Luteitalea sp. TBR-22: one gene and its partner. The protein of the gene in region 1 interacts with the protein of each later gene in a pairwise test. Links are inferred from orthologs where the notes say so. Each region holds a gene or a part of one and is shown on either strand. Other genes may lie near its edges. The genes, in order: eno and rpe.

The links.
Region 2: the proteins of eno (region 1) and rpe interact in binary tests that used the Escherichia coli proteins (3 or more experiments, as listed by UniProt). The link is inferred for Luteitalea sp. TBR-22 from one-to-one orthologs.

What each region holds. Positions count from the first base shown.
Region 1 is NZ_AP024452.1:584,518-595,666, forward strand. Bases 5,757-8,666 are described here. They hold eno (phosphopyruvate hydratase), read right to left. Parts: upstream 7,911-8,666; coding sequence 6,603-7,910; downstream 5,757-6,602. Other genes in these bases: gpmI (2,3-bisphosphoglycerate-independent phosphoglycerate mutase), read right to left, coding at 5,757-6,499; glgC (glucose-1-phosphate adenylyltransferase), read right to left, coding at 8,025-8,666. In the rest of the region: TBR22_RS02435 (GDSL-type esterase/lipase family protein), read left to right, coding at 1-750; TBR22_RS02440 (glutaminyl-peptide cyclotransferase), read left to right, coding at 1,012-1,851; TBR22_RS02445 (VOC family protein), read right to left, coding at 1,868-2,260; TBR22_RS02450 (ATP-binding cassette domain-containing protein), read right to left, coding at 2,429-3,301; TBR22_RS02455 (ABC transporter ATP-binding protein), read right to left, coding at 3,301-4,281; TBR22_RS02460 (hypothetical protein), read left to right, coding at 4,502-4,801; more of gpmI, read right to left, coding at 4,961-5,756; more of glgC, read right to left, coding at 8,667-9,305; TBR22_RS02480 (hypothetical protein), read left to right, coding at 9,578-10,753; TBR22_RS02485 (TonB-dependent receptor), read left to right, coding at 10,831-11,149. UniProt on the Escherichia coli protein: Catalyzes the reversible conversion of 2-phosphoglycerate (2-PG) into phosphoenolpyruvate (PEP). It is essential for the degradation of carbohydrates via glycolysis.
Region 2 is NZ_AP024452.1:3,418,806-3,429,867, forward strand. The notes cover bases 799-3,621. They hold rpe (ribulose-phosphate 3-epimerase), read left to right. Parts: upstream 799-1,782; coding sequence 1,783-2,460; downstream 2,461-3,621. Other genes in these bases: TBR22_RS14145 (RsmB/NOP family class I SAM-dependent RNA methyltransferase), read left to right, coding at 799-871; TBR22_RS14150 (PASTA domain-containing protein), read left to right, coding at 1,046-1,780; TBR22_RS14160 (thioesterase family protein), read left to right, coding at 2,457-2,858; TBR22_RS14165 (NAD-dependent epimerase/dehydratase family protein), read left to right, coding at 2,855-3,621. Outside these bases: more of TBR22_RS14145, read left to right, coding at 1-798; more of TBR22_RS14165, read left to right, coding at 3,622-3,796; TBR22_RS14170 (outer membrane protein assembly factor BamD), read left to right, coding at 3,772-4,755; pgsA (CDP-diacylglycerol--glycerol-3-phosphate 3-phosphatidyltransferase), read right to left, coding at 4,778-5,338; TBR22_RS14180 (sugar phosphate nucleotidyltransferase), read left to right, coding at 5,407-6,459; TBR22_RS14185 (phosphomannomutase/phosphoglucomutase), read left to right, coding at 6,521-7,888; TBR22_RS14190 (hypothetical protein), read right to left, coding at 8,088-8,984; TBR22_RS14195 (CBM20 domain-containing protein), read right to left, coding at 9,315-9,665; TBR22_RS14200 (alpha-amylase family glycosyl hydrolase), read right to left, coding at 9,662-11,062. UniProt on the Escherichia coli protein: Catalyzes the reversible epimerization of D-ribulose 5-phosphate to D-xylulose 5-phosphate.

The DNA of each region.
Region 1 (11,149 bases):
CCCGTGAGCGTCGCGTGCACGCCGGCCTCGGGCGTCGCCGTGCCTGTCGGTTCCTCGACCGTGAGTTGCACGGCCACTGACGCGCGCGCGCAGACCACCTCCTGCAACTTCGGCGTCACGGTGGCGATCGCGCCGACGCTCTCGGTGGAGCGGTTCCTCTCGCTCGGCGACAGCTTCACGTTCGGCACCACGTCGCGCCTCGAGCGCGTGCTGCAGGGCGACACGTACGTCCAGAAGCTGGAGTTCCTGCTGCGCGAGCGCTACCCGGACCAGTCGTTCACGCTCACCAACGCCGGCGTGCCCGGGCAGTTCATGGACCAGATCGAGGACCGCTACCCGGCGGCGCTGCGGCAGAGCAACGCGCAGGTGCTGATCCTGCAGGGCGGCGCCAATGACCTGAACACAGAGGGCGCCCGCTCGATCACCGACGTGATCACGCGCCTCGAGCGCATCACGCGCGACGCGCAGGGCCGTCGCGTGTCGGTGATCCTGGCCACGCTCACGCCGCAGCGGCCGAACTCGTCGAAAGGCACGACGCCGCCCGCCGACATCCGGAACATCAACGGCCGCATCCTCGACCTGTGTCGTCGCTACCAGACCGGCTGCGCCGACCTGTACGCTGCGTTTGGCGGCGAGCAGTCGCCGCTCATCGGCACTGATGGCCTGCACCCGACCCCGGCCGGCTACGACCTCATCGCCGAGACGTACTTCGAGGTCATCCGACGGCTCTTCGAGCGAACCGCCGGTTGAGAAGGCCGCGATGCCCTTCGACGTCGCTCAGGGCAAGCCGCGATGCCGGGAATGCGAAGCCGAGTCGACCCTGTCCAGGCGTCACGACTGCGCGACGGTCAACCGGGTCCCTCCCCGGTCGCCCCCCTCAGCGTCGACCAAGGTCGACGCCTACGTCCGAGCGGCCGGTCGACGTCTGGGCCAATCGTCATCAAACGTCAAACGTCAAACGTCAAACGTCAGGCGTTAAACGTCAAACGTTAAGCGTTAAAGTTGTTCCCCATGTCCCTCCCGTCCCGCCTCGCCGTCGCCCTGCTCGGGGCCTCGTCGCTCGTCGTCGCCTGCGGCGCATCCTCGTCCACGCCCGCACCCGAAGCGTCGACGCAGGCCCGACCTGCAGCCGTCGCCACGGCAGCACCGGCGGTCGAGTCCTACGGCTACGAGATCATCAAGAGCCACCCGCACGACCCGGCGTCGTTCACGCAGGGCCTGACCATCGCCGACGGGCAGCTCTACGAGGGCACGGGCCTGCACGGGCAGTCGTCGCTCAAGCGCGTCGACCTGCAGACCGGCGCGGCATTGCAGCGAATCGAGCTCGACAGCAAGTACTTCGGCGAGGGCATCGCGGTGGTCGGCGACCGCATCGTGCAGCTCACCTACCAGACCGGCGTCGGCTTCGTGTACGACCGCAAGACCTTCGCGAAGCTGAAGGAGTTCACCTACAGCGGCGAGGGCTGGGGGCTCACCTACGACGGGCAGCGGCTCATCATGAGCGACGGATCCGACACGCTGCGCTTCTGGAACCCGGAGACGCAAGAGGAGATAGGCCGGCTGCGCGTCCGGGACGGCGATCGCGCCATCGAGCGCATCAACGAGCTCGAGTACGTCGACGGCGCGCTCTACGCCAACATCTGGCAGGAAGACCGGATCGCGCGCATCGACCCGAAGACGGGCGTGGTGACGGCCTGGATCGACATGTCGAACCTGCTCACCGCCACCGAGCGCTCACGCGGCGTGGACGTGCTCAACGGCATCGCTCACGATCCGAAGACCGGCAACTTCCTCATCACCGGCAAGCTGTGGCCGTGGGTCTTCGAGGTGAAGTTCGTCAGGCGGGGCTGACGGGACTCGCCCCGAGCTACGTCGACGGGCGCTTCTCCTCCATCAATCCGAGCAGGTTGCCCGAAGGATCGCGGAAGAACGCCATCCAGAGCTCGTGGTCGGGCATGACCGCGATGCAGTGCGCACCCTTCTCGAAGCTCGCGCCGTTCTGGCGCAAGGCGGCCTCGGTCTCCACGATGCCGCTCACCTTGAAATAGAGCACCGACGCCGTTCCCGGCGGGCCGGGGCCGTCCTCGGGCAGCGTCAGCATCAACCGGATGTCGCCAGCCCGGAGGAAGGCGAGGTTCGGCGGCGCCTCGAAGAGCAGCGTCAGGCCGAGGACGTCGCGGTAGAACGCGACGGCGGCGGGGATGTCGGCCACGGTCAGTGCGATCTGGCCGATGGCGGCAGCAGTCAGTGGTCCGGGCATGCGCGGCACGGTAGCACAGAGCTCGGCCTTCGTCATGGCAGCCGTCACTCTCGGCCTTGGGCATTCGGCCTTGGGCCGTCGGGAATGCCGAAGGAGGGCGCAGGCCTCCAAGGCCGAAGAACGAAGGCCGAAGGCCGTCATGCGCTGAGCGGCGCGCCCGCGCGACGCTCAGCGCGAGTAATGTCCCGGCGCCACTTCCGTCAGTGGGGCGTCGAGATCCACGCTCGCCGGATCGAAGGCGATGCGCTGCGGCGGCACGTCGGGGTCGGGCACGGGCACGGCCGACAGGAGGGCGCGCGTGTAGGGATGGCGCGGCGAATCGAACAGCGCCGCGACGGGAGCCAGCTCGACGATGCGTCCCCGGTACATCACGGCCACCCGCGTGCAGATGTGGCGCACGAGGCGAAGGTCGTGCGAGATGAACAGATACGTCAGCGACAACTGCTGCTGCAGCTGCGCCAGCAGGTTGACGATCTGCGCCTGCACGGAGACGTCGAGCGCCGACACCGGCTCGTCGGCGACGATCAGCGACGGCTCGAGCGCGAGCGCCCGGGCGATGCCGATCCGTTGACGCTGGCCGCCGCTGAACTCGTGGGGATACCGCGTGATGGCGTCGCGGTCGAGGCCCACGAGTTCCAGCAGCTCGATGGCGCGGGCCCTGCGCCACGTCGGCGTGCCCACCTGGTGGATGTCGAGCGGCTCCTCGAGGATCGTCGACACGCGATGCCGCGGGTTCAGCGACGCATACGGGTCCTGGAAGACCATCTGCATCTGCCGTCGCAATGCGCGCAGTCGCTTCCGGTCGAGCGCCAGCACGTCCTCGCCCCGGAACCGCACGTGCCCTGACGTCGGCTCGATCAACCGCAGCACGCACCGGCCCGTGGTCGTCTTGCCGGAGCCCGACTCGCCGACCAGCCCGAACGTCTCTCCGGGGTCGATGGCGAAGCTCACGTCGCGCACGGCGTCGGTCACGCGCGCCGGGCGCCACAGGGCGCGCTGCTCGTAGCGCTTGCCGAGTCCCTCGACCTCGAGCAGCGGCATCACTCTCGGGCGAGCTCGGCGGCCTCGCGCACCAGCACGCACCGCGACGCATGGGTCTCGTCGACCGGGTACATGTCGGGCGGCGCGGCGTCGCAGGCGTCGTGGCGCCAGGCGCACCGCGGCGCGAAGGCGCATCCCGGCGGCTGCCTGTCGAGCGCCGGCACCTGCCCCTCGATCGGCTCGAGTCGCCGCGCGCTGTGCGTCGACCCGGGCATCGCCCGCAGGAGCGCCTGCGTGTACGGGTGGGCGGGGTTCTTGAACAGGGCCCGCACCGGGCCGACCTCGACGATCCGGCCGGCGTACATGACCGCGACCCGGTCGGCCGTGTGCGCGACGACGCCGAGGTCGTGGGTGATGAGCAGGAGGGACAGGCCGAACTCGTGCTTCAACTGGCGGAGCAGGTTGAGGATCTCGGCCTGGATGGTCACGTCGAGCGCGGTGGTGGGCTCGTCGGCCACCAGCAGCGCCGGGCGGCAGCAGAGGGCCAGGGCGATCAGGGCCCGTTGCCGCAGCCCGCCGGACAACTGGTGCGGATACTCCCCGAAACGGCGCGCCGGGTCGTCCATGCGGACGGTGGCGAGCAGGTCCAGGGCCGCGGTCTTCGGGTCGGTGCCGCCGCGCCCGTGCACGGTCATCGCCTCGACGAGCTGGCTGCCGATGGTCAGCACCGGGTTGAGGGCGCTCATCGGCTCCTGGAAGATCAGCGAGATGCGGGCGCCGCGCACCTTCTCCATCTCCGCTTCCGGAAGGGCCATGAGGTCCTGGCCGTCGAGGCGAATCTCGCCGGCGATGATGCGCCCGGGAGGCGGCACCAGCCGCAGCAGGGAGAAGGCGGTCAGCGACTTGCCGCTGCCCGACTCGCCGACCAGCGCCAGCGTCTCCCCTGCGGCGATCTCGAAGCTCACGTCCTGGACGGCCGGGAGCCACCGGTCCCCGTGGGGGAATCCTGTCGAGAGGTGACGGACGGAGAGCAGCGGCATGGCGACGGCGGGCCGATCGTACCACCCGGCCCTCCGGCGGGACGCCTTGCGGTGGGGGGACACCGGTCGATACAATCCGCCAAGATCCGTCGATCACATCTGGACCGCCGCTTCATGAAACGCAGCTGTCGCCCGACCGCACCGATCCTCCCCGCAGATCCGGTGTGCCTCGTCGGGCTGGGCGCAGGGCATTCCCCCGCGTGCCCGAAGGGAGAACAGCGTGGACGACACCCTGAACCGCCTGGCGAAGGATCTGGCTGCCGCCATGGCCGAGGCCGTCGCCTCTGACCCGCGCGTCGATGCCTGCCGGGCGCGTGCGCGGGAAGCCGGGTACGACCTGCGGGTGACCCTCGACGCCGAGATCGGCTTCGCTGCCCGGTCGGGCCAGCCGCCCAGGCGCGCGGCCACGCCGGCCAGGCGCCCCTCCCATGCCACCCGCCACGTGGCCATGACCGACAACGACCGCCGCTTCCTCAAGTCGCTGCGCATCGCCACGGATGCGGCGACGGAAGAGGTCTAGAGACACGAAGGGCCCGCTGGTATCAGCGGGCCCTTCGTGCATGTGCTGGCAATTCGGAATTTGAAAATCGAAATTGCGGGCGGCCTGGCCTCCGGCCCTCGCCGCGCGAGGCGAAGCCGGCGCGCCCGAATTTCAAATTTCCAATCTCAAATTGCCACCTCAGTCGATCAGGCTCTTCCCCGTCATCTCCGCCGGCTGCGGCAGCCCCAGCAGGTGCAGCAGCGTCGGCGACACGTCGGTCAGCGCGCCGTCGTGGATCGTCTTGCCCGCCGTGTCCGGCCCCACCAGGATCACGGGCACCAGGTTGGTGGTGTGGGCCGTGTGCGGGGCGTTCAGCTCGTAGTCCCACATCTGCTCGGCGTTGCCGTGGTCGGCCGTGACGATGGCCGTGCCGCCGACCGCGAGCAGGGCGTCGATGCAGCGGCCCAGGCACGCGTCGACGGCCTTGATCGCCGCGATCGCCGCGTCGAGCCTCCCGGTGTGTCCCACCATGTCCGGGTTGGCGAAGTTGCAGATGATGACGTCGTGCTTGCGGTTGGACACGCTGTCGACGAACGCGTCGGCGACCCCTGACGCGCTCATCTCCGGCTGCAGGTCGTAGGTGGCCACCTTCGGCGACGGCAGCAGCACGCGATCCTCGCCGGCGAACGGCGTCTCGACGCCGCCGTTGAAGAAGTACGTGACGTGCGGGTACTTCTCCGTCTCGGCCAGGCGCATGTTGGTGAGCCCGTGCGCCTGCAGCACCTCGCCGAAGTACTGCGTGGCGGCCTGCGGTGGGAACGCGATCGGGTACGGGTACGTCGCGTCGTACTCGGTGAACGTCGTCAGCTGGACCTTCGGGCGGGAGCCCGTAGGGAAGCCGTCGAAGTCGTCCGCGAGCAGCGCGCGGATGATCTGGCGGGCCCGGTCGGCGCGGAAGTTGAAGAAGATCACCGAGTCGCCGTCGGCCATGGGGCCGATGGGCTGGCGCCGGTCGTCCACCAGCGTCGCCGGCAGGATGAACTCGTCGGTCGTCCCCTTGTCGTACGCCTCGGCGATGACCCCTCCGGCGGTGGAGCCCTGGGGCGCCGTCCCCGTGACGATGGCGTCGTAGGCGAGCTTGACGCGCTCCCAGCGCTTGTCGCGGTCCATGGCGTAGTAGCGCCCGGACACGCTGGCGATGCGCGCGCCGGTCTGGGCGCACACCGCCTCGAGCTCGCGCACGTAGCCGCGCCCGCCCTGCGGCGAGGTGTCGCGGCCGTCGGTGATCACGTGCACGAACACCTTCGGCGCGCCCATGTCCCTGGCCAGGTGGAGCAGCGCGTGGAGGTGCTGCTGGTGGCTGTGCACGCCGCCGTCCGACAGCAGGCCGAGCAGGTGCACGGCCGTGCCCTTGTCGATGGCGGCCTGGATGGCGGCACGCAGCGCCGGGGTCTGCGCGAACGTGCCGTCACTGATGGCCTTGTCGATGCGCGTCAGGTCCTGGTAGACCGTGCGCCCCGCGCCGAGGTTGGTGTGGCCGACCTCGGAGTTGCCCATCTGCCCGGCTGGCAGGCCCACCGCTTCACCGGAGGCCTGCAGGGTGGCGTGCGGGTAGGTGGCCCAGAGCTTCGTGAAGACCGGCGGTTCGGCCAGCTTCACGGCGTTCTGGTCGGCCTCCTCGCGGAGGCCCCAACCGTCAAGGATGATGAGCGCCACGGGGGCGCGCTTGCTCGACATGGTTCCCTGTTCGTGCGTTGAAGCGGATGGAGTGATTCAGCGTTCAGGATTCAGGATGAAGGGGAGTCGATACGCTGGAGCTCGCCCCCCTTCATTCTGAGCCCTAAGCCTTGAACTGCTTGATGGCCGACTTGCCGGCGTACTTGGCCTTGCTGCCCAGCTCCTGCTCGATGCGCAGCAGCTGGTTGTACTTGGCCGTACGGTCGCTGCGGCTGGCCGAGCCGGTCTTGATCTGGCCGGCGCGGGTGCCCACGGCGAGGTCGGCGATGGTGCTGTCCTCGGTCTCGCCCGAGCGGTGCGAGGCGATCGTCGTGTAGCCGGCGTCCCAGGCGATCTTCATCGCGCGGAGCGTCTCGGTGACCGTGCCGATCTGGTTGACCTTGACCAGCAGCGAGTTGCAGATGCCGTAGGCGATGCCCTCGCTCAGGATCTTCGGGTTGGTCACGAAGGCGTCGTCGCCCACCAGCTGCACCTTGTCGCCGAGCGTCTGGGTCATCAGCTTCCAGCCGTCCCAGTCGTTCTCGGCCAGGCCGTCCTCGATCGAGCAGATCGGGTACTGGCGGACCCAGTCGGTGAACAGCTCGACCATCTGCTCGCTGGTGCGGGTGGGCGAGCCCGACTTCTTGAACACGTACTGGCCGTCCTTGTACAGCTCGCTGGACGCCGTGTCGAGCGCGATCCACACCTGCTCGCCCGGCTTGAAGCCGGCCTTCGTGATTGCCTCCATCACGACGTCGAGGGCGTCCTGGTTGCTCTTGAGGCTCGGCGCGAAGCCGCCCTCGTCGCCGACGCCGGTCGACAGGCCGCGGCCCTTCAGGATGCCGCGCAGCGTGTGGAAGATCTCGGCGCCCCAGCGCAGGCCCTCCGAGAAGCTGGGCGCGCCGAGCGGCATCACCATGAACTCCTGGAAGTCCACCGAGCTGTCGGCGTGGGCGCCGCCGTTGAGGATGTTCATCATCGGCGACGGCAACAGGTCGGCCGCGCCGCCACCGGCGAGCGCGTGACGCAGCGCGCCGATGTACTCGTACAGCGGCACCTTCTTCTCGGCGGCGCCGGCGTGCAGCGCCGCCATCGACACGCCGAGCAGCGCGTTGGCGCCAAGGCGGCTCTTGAACTCGGTGCCGTCGAGGCCAATCATCGTGTCGTCGAGCGAGGTCTGGTCGAACTCCTTGCCGACGATGGCGTTGGCGATCTCGCCGTTGATGTTGGCGACCGCCTTCCGGACGCCCTTCCCGAGGTAGCGGCCCTTGTCGCCGTCGCGCAGCTCGAGCGCCTCGCGCTCGCCGGTCGACGCGCCCGAGGGCACTGCCGCGCGCCCGAAGGCGCCGCTGTCGAGGGTGATGTCGACTTCGACGGTGGGATTGCCGCGCGAGTCGAGAATCTCGCGTCCGATGACCTGCTTGATGATCACTGCGTAGGGCTCCTCAGGGAAAGACGGGAATCGGGAGTCGGGAGTCGGGAGTCGGGAATCGGGAATCGGAACGAAGGCCCAAGGCCGGATGACGAAGGCCGATGGGCGAAGCCGTTAGTGCTGTCCGCGCGCGTCGGCTTCCTGCTCCTGCTGTCGCCTGGTGTCGACGGGGGGCTCGATCCAGGGCTCGTCGTCGGTGGTCACCACCACGACCCCCTTGGCCGTCACGGTGTGCCGCTTCCGATCCTCCTCGAGGTTGTACCCGATGACCGCGCCGCGCGGGATGAACACGTCGCGATCGATGATCGCGTTGCGGATCCTGGCGTGACGACCGACGCGCACCCCGGGCATCAGGATACTCCGGTCGATGTCGCAGTAGCTGTGCACGCGGACGTTGGGGCACAGGATGCTGCCGCGCACGCTGCTGCCCGACACGATCACGCCCGACGAGATGATCGAGTCGAGCGCGTGCCCGCGCCGCCCCTCGTCGTCGAACACGAACTTGGCCGGCGGCGCCTGCGGCATCCAGGTCCGGATCGGCCATTCCGGGTCATAGAGGTTGAACTCCGGGCTCACCTGCACGAGGTCCATGTTGGCCTCGTAGTAGGCGTCGAGTTCGCCGATGTCGCGCCAGTACTTGCCCGCCTTCTTGTTCTCGTCGGAGAAGCGGTAGGAGTACACCGGGGCGTGGCCGATCAGCGACGGCAGGATGTCCTTGCCGAAGTCGTGCTTGCTGGCGTCCTTGCCGGCGTCCTCCTCGAGCGCCTTGATCAGCAGGTCGGCCTCGAAGACGTAGATGCCCATCGAGGCGAGCGCCACGCCCGGCATGCCGGGGATCGGCTTGGGCTCGGCCGGCTTCTCCTCGAACCCGATGACCCGCTCCTCCTCGTCCACCTGCAGCACGCCGAAGCGCCGCGCCGCCTCGGCGACGGGCACCTCGTAGGTCGCCACCGTCGCCGCGGCCCCCTTGTCGATGTGCCAGCGCAGCATCTTCGAGTAATCCATCTTGTAGATGTGATCGCCCGAGAGGATGACGACGCGCTTGGGGCCCTCGCGGACCACCGAGTAGAGGTTCTGGTACACCGCGTCGGCGGTCCCGAGGTACCAGTTGTCGCTGACGCGCTTCTGCGGCGGCAGGATCTCGATGAACTCGCCGAGTTCCTCCGCGACGACGTTCCAGCCCATCCTGATGTGGCGGTTCAGCGACAGGCTCTTGTACTGCGTGACGATGAAGATGCGGCGCAGGCCGGCATTGATGCAGTTGCTGAGCGTGAAGTCGATGATGCGGTAGGGACCGCCGAAGTACACCGCAGGCTTGGCGCGTTCCTTCGTCAGGGGGAACAGGCGTTCGCCCACCCCTCCGGCCAGGACGATCACGAGCGAGTCGTTGAGCATGGGCCACCCGGGTCCAGTGCGCGCGCCACCGGGCCAGCCCGGCCCTGCGCGCCGAATGCGCCCCGCCGGGGGCGCGTCAGGCGGGGTGGCGTCGGGCCCTGCGGGCCCGCCGGCCGACCCCTGCGTCAGCGACAGGAATTCTAGCGCCCGTCGGGCGACCGTGGCGCTTTCGCCCGGAAATCCGGGCGCGCCGTGCCTTGGACTTTCCCGCCAACGGTCTTAGAATGCGGAATCTTGGGCATGCGCTGCCGCATGCCGGGGGACCAGGCTTCATGCGACAGACGACTCGAATCACGTGGCTTGCGACGGGCCTTGCCGTCGCCCTCGGCCTTGCGCCGGCGTACGCCCAGAAGAAGGACGAGAAGGCGGGCCCGCCCGCGGACCCGAAGCAGGTGCTGATCAGCGCCATCGTCGGGGCCACCAACGAGGCGATGAAGGGTGAGGCGGGCACCACGGTGTTCAACGCCGACCCGGCAACGCGTTCGGTGGCCGCCGACCCGGCCACCAAGGTCGAGATGACCCTCGGGATCGACTACCTGAAGGCGTCCGACAACAAGATCTACGCGCCGTTCACGGTCACGATCCAGCCGGACGTGATCGGCAAGGGGGCCAACTTCGGCGCCTACATCCGCCTCGCCCCCAAGGGCGCCCAGCCGCCTGCCGCTCCGCCGGTGCTCGACGAGAAGGCCCGGAAGGAGAAGGAGAAGCAGGACAAGAAGAACAAGAAGAAGGGCAAGGAAGCCCAGGATCTGGCCGGGCAGTCGGTCTCCGGCGTCGAGTACCCCTGGGAGGACTACTACGACCTCACGGCGACGCCGCGAGGGCCGGGCGGGCCGCTGACCTTCAGCCGCCCGTTCAGCGTGGCGGCCGGCGAGTACGACGCGTACGTGGCCGTCACGGTGAAGGACCCGGCGGCGGCCGCTGGCCCGCTCAAGGTCGCGGTCCACAAGGCGACGATCACGGTGCCGAACTACTGGGCCGACACGTTCCAGATCTCGAGCGTGTTCGTGGCCAACAAGGTCACGCCGCTGGCCGAGGTGCCGACCGGCGAGGCCCAGAAGCTCAAGCCGTACGTCATCGGCAACCTGGAGGTCTCGCCGACCGTGGATGGGAAGTTCACCAAGGCCGACGAGCTCTCGGTGTTCTTCATCATCTACGGCGTGGCGCTCGGCGACGACAAGAAGCCGGACGTCACCATCGAGTGGCAGCCCTACAAGAAGGGCCCGCTCGGCGAGGCCAAGTTCCGGGGCGTTGCGCCCCAGAAGCTGAACAGCGAGACCCTGCCGCCAGGCTTCGACGTGGCCCAGGGGCATCAGCTGGTCGGCAGCCTGAACGTGCCCGTCGAGGTATTCGAGCCGGGGGACTACCGCTTGGCCATCAAAGTGACGGACAATAAGACCGGCAAGTCCCTGACCCACGACGTGGCGTTCACGGTCGCCGGCTCCTGAGTCGTCGACGGTGAACCCGGGGCGCCCCGCGGGACCTTCCCGCGGAGCGTTCCTGTGGACCTGTCACTGGAGTTCCCATGACCCGATCGGTGACGCTGACGGCGCTCGCGCTCGGCCTGAGTCTCGCCCCCACGGCAGACGCGCAGCCGCTCGTGCAGGCACGCGCACACACAGGTCCGTCATCGGTGGCTCCTGGGGTCGCGCTCGTCGCTGGGCGCATCGAAGGCGTGGTCACCGATGAGCGCGGCGCGCCGCTTGCCGGCGTGGCCGTCTCGGCCCTCGGGCCCGACGCGCTGTTCGGGGTCACCGATCAGTCCGGGCGCTTCGTCTTCTCCGCCGTCCCGGTCGGCACGTACCTGATTCGCGCGCAGCGCGCCGGCTATCGCGCGTCGACGC
Region 2 (11,062 bases), 2.8 Mb from region 1 along the record:
CACCGGATCGCACCCGCGCTGGCTGGTCGAGCGGTGGGTCGACAGGCACGGCTACGACGCGGCCGAGGCCTGGATCCGCCACGACAACACGTCGGCCGACGTCACCGTCTGGCCGATGCCCGGCCGCGGCGTCCTGCCGGAAGACCTGCACGGGCAGCCGACGCGCTTCGTGCCCGGCGGCCTGGTGCTCGACGCCGGCAAGGACGCGCTGCCGCTGCTGCGCGAGGCCAGGGCCTACGCTCAGGACGAGGCCTCCGCGGCCGTCGGGCTGGTGGCCGCCACCGTGGCGCGGGGCCGTGTGCTCGACGCCTGCGCGTCGCCAGGCGGCAAGAGCCTGGTCATGCACGGCCGGCTGCCCGCGGGCAGCCGCCTGATGGCCAACGACTTGCGCGCCCGGCGTGTGACGCTCCTGGCGCAGACGCTGGCGCGGATCCCGGGCGCTGCCATCCCGGTGCTACGCAGCGACGCGGCGCGCCTGCCGTTCTCGGCAAGCCTCGATGCCGTCCTGGTGGATGCGCCCTGCTCCGGCCTCGGCACGCTCCGTCGCGAGCCCGACGTCCGCTGGCGGCGCGGCCCCGGTGACCTGCCAGCGCTGGTGGCCACGCAGCGCGCCCTCATCGAGGAAGGTCTGCGGGCCCTGGCCCCCGGCGGCCGGCTGATCTACGCCACGTGCTCGAGCGAGCCCGAGGAGAACGAATCGCTGGTAGCCGACGTGCTGGTGGCCCACCCCGAGTTGACGCGCATCGACCTGCGCACGGCAGCGCTGCCCGCCTCGATGGCGCCGCTGCTGACCGACGAGGGTGCCCTGCGCACCTGGCCGCACGCGCACGGCCTCGACGCCTTCTACGCCGTGGTCCTGCAGAAGCCTTGACCATGCGGTAGCCGTCGCGCTCGCGCGACGGTCTCTGACCTGGGCTGGCCATGACTGACCGTCGCCCAAGGGCGACGGCTACGACCAACGGCCGACTGCCCACTGCCCACTGCCGACTGCCGACTGCCGACTGCCGACTGCCCACTGCCGACTGCCGACTAGAATGGTGTGCTGATGGAATCGGGTCGAGGGTTCACCGGACGGGTCTGGGGCGCGGGCAAGTTGCTCGTGCTGCTGGCCTTGCTCGGGCTGACGTACGCCGTCTCGTTCGGCATGGCGATGCGGCTCGCGCTGCGGACGCGCGACGTGCGCGTGCCCGACCTGCGTGGGCGCACCGTCAACCAGGCCAGTTCCTCGCTCACCGAACTCGGCCTGCCGCTCAAGGTCGAAGAGTCGCGGCGCTCCGACCCGAAGGTACCGGCAGGCCTCATCCTCGCGCAGGATCCCGTGTCGGGCAGCACCGCTCGTCGCCCGCGCAGCGTGAAGGTGTGGTTGAGTGCCGGGCCGACCGTGAGCCGCGTGCCCGCCGTGACCGGCCTCACTGAGCGCACCGCGCAGCTGCGCCTCGAGAGTGAGGGGGTCGGCATCCGGGGTCTCGCCGCCATCCGCTCCTCGGCCTTCCCCGCCGGCATCGTCGTGTCGCAGAACCCGGCGCCCGGCGCCGCGGCCGACACCGTGTCGTTGCTGGTCAACCGCGGCGAGCGGGGTGCCACCTACGTCATGCCCGACCTGATCGGCGTCAACGCCCAGCGGGCCGCGGAAGTGCTGCGGGTGCGGGGCTTCCGCGTGGCGCTGGTGGCCGAGCAGCCCTACCCCGGCGTTCCCCCCGGCATCGTCCTGCGACAGTCGCCGCTCGGCGGCTTCCAGATTGCGCCCGGCGACGCCATTTCCCTGGAGGTCAGCCGGTGAGCGTGCGTCTCGCGCCGTCGGTGTTGAGCGCCGACTTCGCCGCGCTCGGCGAAGACGTGCGGAAGGTGGCGGCGGCCGGCGCCGACTGGATTCACGTCGACGTGATGGACGGCCGCTTCGTGCCCAACATCAGCATCGGCCTGCCCGTCGTCGCGGCCCTGAAGCGGGTGTCGCCGGTGCCCCTCGACGTGCACCTGATGATCGTCGAGCCGGAAAGGTACGTGGATCAGTTCGTGGAGGCCGGCGCGGCGTCCCTCTCGGTACACGTGGAGGCCACCGACCACCTGCACCGGTTGGTGCATCGGATCCGGCAGCTGGGCGCTCGGCCGGGCGTGGCGATCAACCCGGCCACCTCCCTCGACACGCTCGCCGAGATCGCGCCCGACCTCGACATCGTCATCCTCATGTCGGTCAACCCGGGCTTTGGCGGGCAGGCGTTCATCGAGCGGAGCTACGACCGGCTGCGCCGGCTGCGCGACTTCCTGGATCGGGCGGGGAGCCAGGCCCTGATCACCGTCGACGGCGGGGTCGATCCCGGTCGGGCCGAAGCCGTGGTCGCCGCGGGAGGCGACGTGCTGGTGGCTGGCGCGGCCGTGTTCGCCGCCGCCGATCCCGCCGCGGCGATGGCCGACCTGCGGGCCGCCGGCACGCGTGGCTGGCAGGCGCGCGGCGCGCGATGAGCCGGGTGGCGGGCGCTGCCCGCATCCGCGTCCGCTATGCCGAGACCGACCAGATGGGGGTGGTCTACCACGGCAACTACTTCGCCTGGTTCGAGGTCGGCCGCGTCGAGCTGCTGCGACAGCTCGGCTGGAGCTACAAGGCTCTCGAAGCCGACGGCGTGAGCCTGCCCGTCATCGAGGCCACTTGCACGTACCTGCACCCGGCGCGGTACGATGACGAGTTGGAGATCCGGACGACGGGCCGCATGGCGAGCGCGCTTCGGGTCGAGTTCACCTATGAGCTGGTCCGGCTGGAGGACGCCCGCGTGCTGGCGACGGCCCGGACGATGCACGTACCCGTCAACCGCGACGGGCGGCCCTGCCGCCTGCCGGTGGCGTTGAGGGAGATCTTCTCGTGAGGGCACTCGTGACCGGCGCGGCGGGCTTCATCGGCTCGACGCTGACCGACCGCCTGCTGGCGCAGGGCGCCGACGTGGTCGGCATCGATTGCTTCACGGACTACTACCCGCGCGCGCTCAAGGAGACGAACCTTGCCGGGGCACGCCAGTCGGCGCGCTTCGAACTGGTCGAGGACGACCTGCTCGACACCGACCTGGCGGCCCTGCTCGACGGCGTCACCCACGTCTTCCACCTGGCCGCGCAGGCCGGCGTCCGCAAGAGCTGGGGCCGCGACTTCAGCGTCTACGTGAGCAACAACATCGCCGCGACGCAACGGCTGCTCGAGGAGTGCGCCGGCCGGCCGCTCGAGCGCTTCGTCTATGCCTCGACGTCTTCGGTGTACGGCGACGAGGCCCCGATCCCGATGCGGGAGGATCAGCGCTTGCAGCCGCTCTCCCCGTACGGGGTGTCGAAGCTGGCCGCCGAGCACCTCGGGCACCTGTACTTTGCCAACCATGGGCTGCCGTTCACGGCGTTGCGCTATTTCACCGTGTACGGCCCCCGCCAGCGGCCCGACATGGGGTTCCATCGCTTCCTCACGGCCGCCATGGCAGGCAAGCCGCTCACGCGCTTCGGCGACGGCGAGCAGACGCGGGATTTCACGTACGTGGCCGATGCGGTGACCGCCACGGTCGCGGCGGCCACCCTCGGCGCACCGGGCCGCGTGTACAACATCGGCGGCGGGTCGCGGGTGACCGTCAACCAGGTGTTCGAGATCATCGGGCGCCTCGTCGGGCGCGCCGTGGAGATCGACCAGCAGCCGCCCCAGAAGGGCGACATGCGCGACACGTACGCGGACACGAGCCGGGCGAGGGCCGACCTCGGCTTCGTCCCGTCGGTGACGCTCGAGCAGGGACTGACAGAAGAATACGCATGGCTACGGACCGAACGCGCATGACGATGGTGATGGCACGTCTCCGGCTGGCAGTGGTGCTCGGCCTCGCGGTGATGGCCGGCGCGTGCGCCACCAAGCGCGGCAACATCCCCACCGGGGTCACCGAGCCCGACAAGTACTTGTACGAGCAGGGCCAGGCCTCGATGACCGACCGCAAGTGGTTCACGGCCCGCGAGTACTTCCAGCAGTTGGTGGACGGCTACCCGCAGAGCCCGCTGCGCGCCGACGCCAAGCTGGGGCTCGGCGACGCGTACCTCAACGACGGCACCACCGAGGGCAAGCTGCGCGCCGAGCGCGAGTTCCAGGAGTTCCTGTCGTACTTCCCGACCCACCAGAAGGCCGACTACGCGCAGTTCAAGCTGGCGATGACGCACTTCGAGCAGATGCCGAAGGCCGAGCGCGACCAGACCGAGACCAGGGCGGCGCTGGAGCAGTTCGAGGCCTTCCGCACCCGCTACCCCAACAGCCCGTTGATGCCCGACGTCCAGGAAAAGGAACGGATCGCGCGCGACCGCCTCAGCGAGTCGATTTACAAGGTGGGCTACTTCTACCACCGGGCCCGCTGGTACCCCGGCGCCATCTCGCGCTTCCGCCAGGTCCTGCAGGAAGACCCGCAGTTCACCGGCCGCGACGCGGTGTACTACTACCTGGCCGAGGCCCTGGTGACCGTCAGGCTCGAGGCGGAGGCCCTCCCCTTGCTGGACAAGCTGGAGGAGGAATTCATCGAGAGCGAGTTCCTCGTCAAGGGCGCGGCGCTGCGGGAGCAGGTCAAGACGACGCTGGCGCAGCGTACGCCCGGCACCGAGGGCAGCCCGACGGCCGCCCCTGGAGCGCCCGCAGCCCCCGGAGCGTCGGGTGTGGTGACGCCGCCGGCCCAGGGCACCACCACGACGCCGGTGGTCAAGCCGGGCACGCCGCCGCCGGCCTCCGGCGTCGACGCCAAGCCCGTCCCTCGCGGGTAGGGCGCGGTCTCCGACCGCGCCGTCAGTCGTTCTTCAGCACCGCGCTGAAGCGTCGGTAGTAGTCCACCGCCGACCAGATCGCCAGCGCCAGCATCACCCACAGCGCGACGGTGCCCACCCAGTTCAAGGGGAACGGCACGCTCGGCGCCAACAGCAATCCGAGAATCGCGGTGACCTGCGCGGCCATCTTGCGCTTGCCGAGGTCGGAGGCCGGCATGGCGACGCCCCGCGCCGTGGCGACGCTGCGCAGCCCCGTCACCGCGAGCTCACGGCCGACCAGGATGGTGACCATCCAGGCCGGCGCGCGTTCGAGCTGCACGAGCGAGATGAGCGCGCCGAGCACGAGGAGCTTGTCGGCGAGCGGATCGAGCCACTGGCCCAGCGCCGTCACCTGGCGATTGCGCCTGGCGAGCCAGCCGTCGGCGAGGTCGGTCAGCGAGGCCAGGCCGAAGATCAGCGCCCCCAGCCAGTTGTGCCCCAGCCCGGTCCACTCCCAGCTGCGCGGAGGCGTGAGCATCACCACGACCAGGATCGGCACGAGCACGATCCGCACGGCCGAGAGGATGTTCGGGAGGTTCAGCATGGGCGGGCGGCGCCATTGTACCCGTCGGGCTGTGCGCCCCGATGCGTGCGGTATGATGTCGGGCTGACATGAAGGCCATCCTGCTGGCCGGAGGCAAGGGCACGCGCCTCCGTCCCCTCACGCTGAACACCCCCAAGCCCATCGTCCCGATCTTCAACCGGCCGTTCCTGATGTACCAGCTGGACCAGCTGCGTCGGGTGCCGGAGATCACCGAGGTGATCCTGAGCCTCAACTACCAGCCGAGGCGCATCGAGGAGACCTTCGGCGACGGCGAGGCGCTCGGGATCAAGATTTCTTACGCCGTGGAGCCGCAGCCGCTCGGCACCGGCGGGGCCATCAAGTTCTCGGCCCAGACGGTCCAGGACTCGGTCATCGTGCTCAACGGCGACGTGCTGCAGCAGATCGACCTGCAGGCCGTGATCGCGCGGCACCGCGAGCGCAAGGCGAAGGCGACGATCGTGCTGACGCCGGTGGACAACCCCAGCGCGTACGGCCTGGTGGAGACCGACGCCGAGGGCAACGTCAGGCGTTTCCTCGAGAAGCCGAAGGCCGACGAGATCACCTGCAACACGATCAACGCCGGCATCTACGTGCTCGAGCCAGAGACGCTCGATCGCATCCCGGCCAACGAGAACTACTCGATCGAGCGCCAGTACTTCCCGTCGCTGGTGGCCAACGGCGAGACGTTCGTGGCGTACGTCAACGACGGCTACTGGATCGACATCGGCACGCCCGAGAAGTACCGGCAGGTGCACCGCGACATCATGGACGGTCGCTACCAGGCTGCCCCGTTCCTCGATGCGCCGGGCGGCGTGGTGGACCTCGGCGCCCGCCTGGAAGACGACGTGCAGATCGAGGGGCCCTGCTTCCTCGACGAGGGCGTGGTGGTCAGGCGCGGCGCGCGCCTCGGCCCGTACGCGGTCCTCGGTCGCCAGTGCCAGGTGGACGACCAGGCGCAGGTGCGCGACTCGGTGGTGTGGGCCAACACGGTCGTGGGCGCCGAGTCGAGCCTCGACGGCGCGCTGGTCGGCCGCAACTGCCACGTCGGGCGCAACACCGTGCTGAGCGAGGGCCGGATGCTCGGCGATCGCAGCACCGTCACCGACTTCAGCAAGCTCTGACGCCCCGCCCCGGGGCTTTCGCGCGCCGGGCCCGCGGGTCCCGGCGCGCCGGGACAGTCGCATGGCAGACGTGAACGTCGTCAACCCCTCGATCTTCAAGGCCTACGACGTGCGGGGCCTCTATCCGTCGGAGGTCAACGAGACCGCCGCCCATGACATCGGCGGCGCGTTCGTGACCTACCTGAAGGCGAAGCGCATCGCGGTCACGCGCGACATGCGCACTTCGTCGCCCGGCCTGGCCGACGCGTTCATCGAGGGCGCGCGCCAGCAGGGCTGCGACGTCGTCGATTACGGAATGATGCCGACCGACGTGATGTACTTCGCGGTGTGCCGCGACGGGCTGGACGGCGGCGCGCAGATCACCGCGTCGCACAACCCGAAGGAATACAACGGCATCAAGCTCGTGGAGAAGGGCGCCAAGCCGCTCAGCGGCGAGCAGGGCCTCAAGGAAATCCGCGAGATGATCATGGCCCGCGAGCTGCCGCCGTCGACGCCGACGATCGGCGGCTACGAGCGCGGCGACGTGCTCGACGACTACCTCGCGCACATCTTCCGGTTCATCGACCCGTCGATCATCAAGCCGTTCAACTGCGTGCTCGACGCCGGCAGCGGCATGGGCGGGCTCGTCGGTCCGCGGATCTTCGCGCGGCTCCCCTGCCGGACGACGCACGTGGCGATGGAGGTGGACGGCACGTTCCCCCACCACGAGTCCAACCCGCTCATCGAGGAGAACCGCCGCACGGCCACCCGCACGGTGCTCGAGCAGAAGGCCGACATCGGCATCGCCTGGGACGGCGACGCTGACCGCTGCTTCTTCATCGACGGGACCGGCGAGTTCGTGTCGGGCGACTTCGTCACCGCGCTCCTCGCCGAGGCGTTCCTGCTGAAGTTCCCGGGCGAGAAGATCATCTACGACGTCCGTGCCAGCTACGCCGTGAAGGACATCGTCGGGCAGTACGGCGGGACGGCGATCATGAGCCGCGTGGGTCATGCGTTCATCAAGCAGCGCATGCGCGCCGAGAACGCGATCTTCGGCGGCGAGGTCACGGGGCACTACTACTTCCGCGACAACTTCTACGCCGACAACGGCTTCATTCCGGTGCTGTTGATCCTGGAGCTGATGTCGCGCAAGGGCAAGACGTTGGCCGAGCTGCTCGCGCCGCTGCGCGAGAAGTACTTCATCTCCGGCGAGATCAACACGAAGCTGGCGACGATGGAACTGGCCGACGAGAAGATCGCGCTGCTCGGCGAGAAGTACAAGGACGCCCACGTGTACCACCTGGACGGCGTGTCGGTGGAGTACCCGGACTGGCACTTCAACGTGCGCAAGTCCAACACCGAGCCGCTGCTCCGCCTCAACCTCGAGGGCGTGACGCAGGCGATCATGGAGCAGCGTCGCGACGAGATCCTGGGCATCATCAGGGGCTGACATCCGCCGGCAGTGGGCAGTCGGCGGGTCGGCAGTCGACGGCCGCTCGCAGCTGCCGCCTCCGACTCCCGACTCCCGACTCCCGACTCCCGACTCCCGACTCCCGACTGCCGACTGCCGACTGCCGACTGCCGAGCCTAGACACATGAGGGCCCGCCCACGGCTGCTGCCAGGGCGGGCCCTTTCCCGTTCCCCACGCCTACTTGCAGGTCGCCGCGATCATCTTGACGTTGGTCACGCGGAGCATTCCGGCCATGTCGCCCTGACCGGCCATGCCGGACATCGAGCCCATGGACGACGTGCTGCCGGTCGTGCTGCCCGTCGTGGTGCCGCTCGTGCTGCCCGTGCCGCCGGCCGCGCCGCTGCCCGTGCTGCCGCTACCCGACGTGCCCTGACCGGTGTAGCCCGAGCTGCCGCTGCCCGCGCCCGCCGCGCCGCTGCCGGTCGTGCCGGAGCTGCCCGTCGTGCCCGAGCCCGAGTGGAGACCCATGGTGCCGTGGCCGGTCAACGTGCCGGTCACCTCGATCTGGTGGCCGACGTGGGCCGCCAGGTTGGTCGAGCCATCGGCCATCAGGTGGTACATGCGCCCGCCCTGCTGCCCGGCGGCCGAACGCGCGTCGGATTGCCCGCCGGTCGCGCTCGGCATGCCGGTGCGCGAGCTGCCCGAGCCATCGGTCACGCGGAGCACGTACATGCCGCCGCTGGCCGCCGCGCCCGAGGCGCCGTAGTTGGCCTGGCCGGCCTGGCCGGTCTGGCTGGTGGCGCCCTGCGTCCCGGACGACGTCGTGCCGCTCGAGCCGGTGGTGCCGCTGCTCCCGGTGCTGGTGCTGCCGGTGGTGCTGCTCCCGGTGGACCCGGTCGAGCCGGTGGCTCCGGTCGACCCGGTGCTGCCGGTGCTGCCGTAGGTGGACGTGCCGCTGCTGGTCGAGGCGCCCGCGCCGCCGCCGGCCTGCAGACAGCCCTGCACGGTGATCTTCTGCCCCGCTTGCTGCGACGACGAGGTAGCCGAGGTGCTCGACGAGCCGGCCTGCTGGGCCGCCGCCGTCATGCTCGCCGCCACGGTGAACATCGTCACCCACTGGAATGTGCGCTTCATTGCTTCGTTCCTCCGTCTTGCCCGGTTGACGCTCCGACTCACGCGAGGCGTGGCCGGGGTGCGGTTCACGGCGAGCCCGTGCCCGCCTCATGCCATCAAGGAGAGGCAAGAAGCGGACCGCGTCTGGAATCGACCGGCAAGGGAAAACAGCGAAGAAACGGCAGAAAACCTGTAGCTCGGGCCTACAGGCGCGTTCAAAGCGACACAGGCGGGCGCGCAACCCGGCCTTGCGGTGGCGTCAGGTATCAGCCGCCGGGATGGCCCGGCCCGGCTCGACCGCGAGATGGCGGCGTGCCCGGACCGGAGCACGCCGCTCATCGGCAACCCGCCTCAGTTGCCGCAGGGCGCGACGTTGCGCCACTGCATCACGGTGTCGTTCCACGACTGGACGCCAGAGCTTCCATAGGTCAGCGTCAGCTGACGGTTCGGGAGCTCGGCACACGAGTCGTCCTTCTCGGTGTACTCCCAGGTGCCGAGCGTGTACTTGTACTCCAGCGCCGTCCCTTCCGTGCCCGTGAGGGTGATCCGCCATGTGGTGGCGTTCAGGCGCGACAGCACCACACCGCCGGGGTTCCATTCCGGCAGCCCGCCGTCGAGCCGATTGAGGGAGCCGGCGATGTACACCTGCCGACCGGTGGCCTCGGTGGTCGAGGGAACGGTGACCGTGAATGTGACGGTCACCGTCCGCGCCTGGGCCTTCGCGGCGACCTCGGCAGACATGGCCGAGCGGTTGAACGACAGGTCGACCGCACGAAGCACGTAGTAGAAGGTCGCCCCGGCAGTGACCGCCGTATCCGTGTAGCTCGTGGCGCCGGCCACCAGGGCCACCGGCACATACGGTCCACCGCTGGTGGACGCCCGCAGGATCTCGTAACCGTACAGCGACGGATCAGCTGGTCCCATCGACCATGCGAGGCTGATGCTCGAGGCGGTGGCCCCACCACGCTCACGCCTGCCGGCGTGGCCGGCGCCGTCGTGTCGCTACTCGCCTGGACGGTGAGCTTCCCTGCCGACGCCGGTGCGTAGCCGTTGCCCGTACCGTCGAGGTCGGCGTAGATCCACTCGCCGCCATTCGTGGTGCTGTAGCGATAGGCGTAATCGAACGCCCCGGTCGCCTCGGGCAACAGGCTCGCCACGAACTCGTCGTTGTTGCCCGCATCGGTGTGGAAGGCGGCATCCACCCACGTCCACGCGCCGGCCGCGGGATCACTCCCCGAGGGGCCGTATCCGAGTTGTGCCCGCAGCGACGGCGTGGGGCCGGGCTGGTTGGTCACGCCGTCGATCCAGGCCTGCCCGTACACACTGGACGTGCGGGTCACGGCACTGATCGTGTGCGTGATCGTCGGCGGCCACTGCAGGTTGGCCCACCCGATCGACAGGCGCGGCATGGCACGCACCTCGTTGGACGAGGCCCCCTCGTTGCCCACCTCGTCGAGGGTGCGGACCACGTAGTAGTACGGCGTGCCGTTGCGAAGCCCGGTATCGGTGAACGTCGTCGTACCCAGGGCAGTCGACACCGGGGTGAAGCCGCCGCCACTCACCGGACTGCGATGGACGACGTACGCCGCCGCCCCAGGCACGGCACTCCAGGCGAGGGAGACGCGGCCGTCCTGCTCGGCAGTGACACGGAGGTCCGTGGCGGGCGGGGGCGGCGTCAGGTCGATCGCTCCCGTGAGCAGCAGCAGCGCGCCCTGCGCGGGCACGTCGACCGTGAGCGCCAGGCCCTCGACCGACACCGTGGCCCCCGGCGCCGCGCCGACGCCATGCGCGACGTGGAAGGAGGTGCCTTCCGGCACGAACCCGCTCATCGGCACCGCGAACGTCCATGGCGTGTCGCCGCGGTTGATCAGCAACGCTGCCGCGTGCGCGTCGGTGCGACGCCCGAGTGCCACGAGATCGTTGGCGTCATCGGCGAGCAGCGTGCGCAGGTCGCCGGCGATCAGGGCCGCGGACTGCCGGCGGACGGCGATGAGGGATTGGTAGTGTCCGAACAGGTCGAGGTCGGGCGTGCCGCCGAGATCCGGCCACGGGTACGTGCGCCGATCATCGGGATCGTCGTCGCCGGTCACGCCCACCTC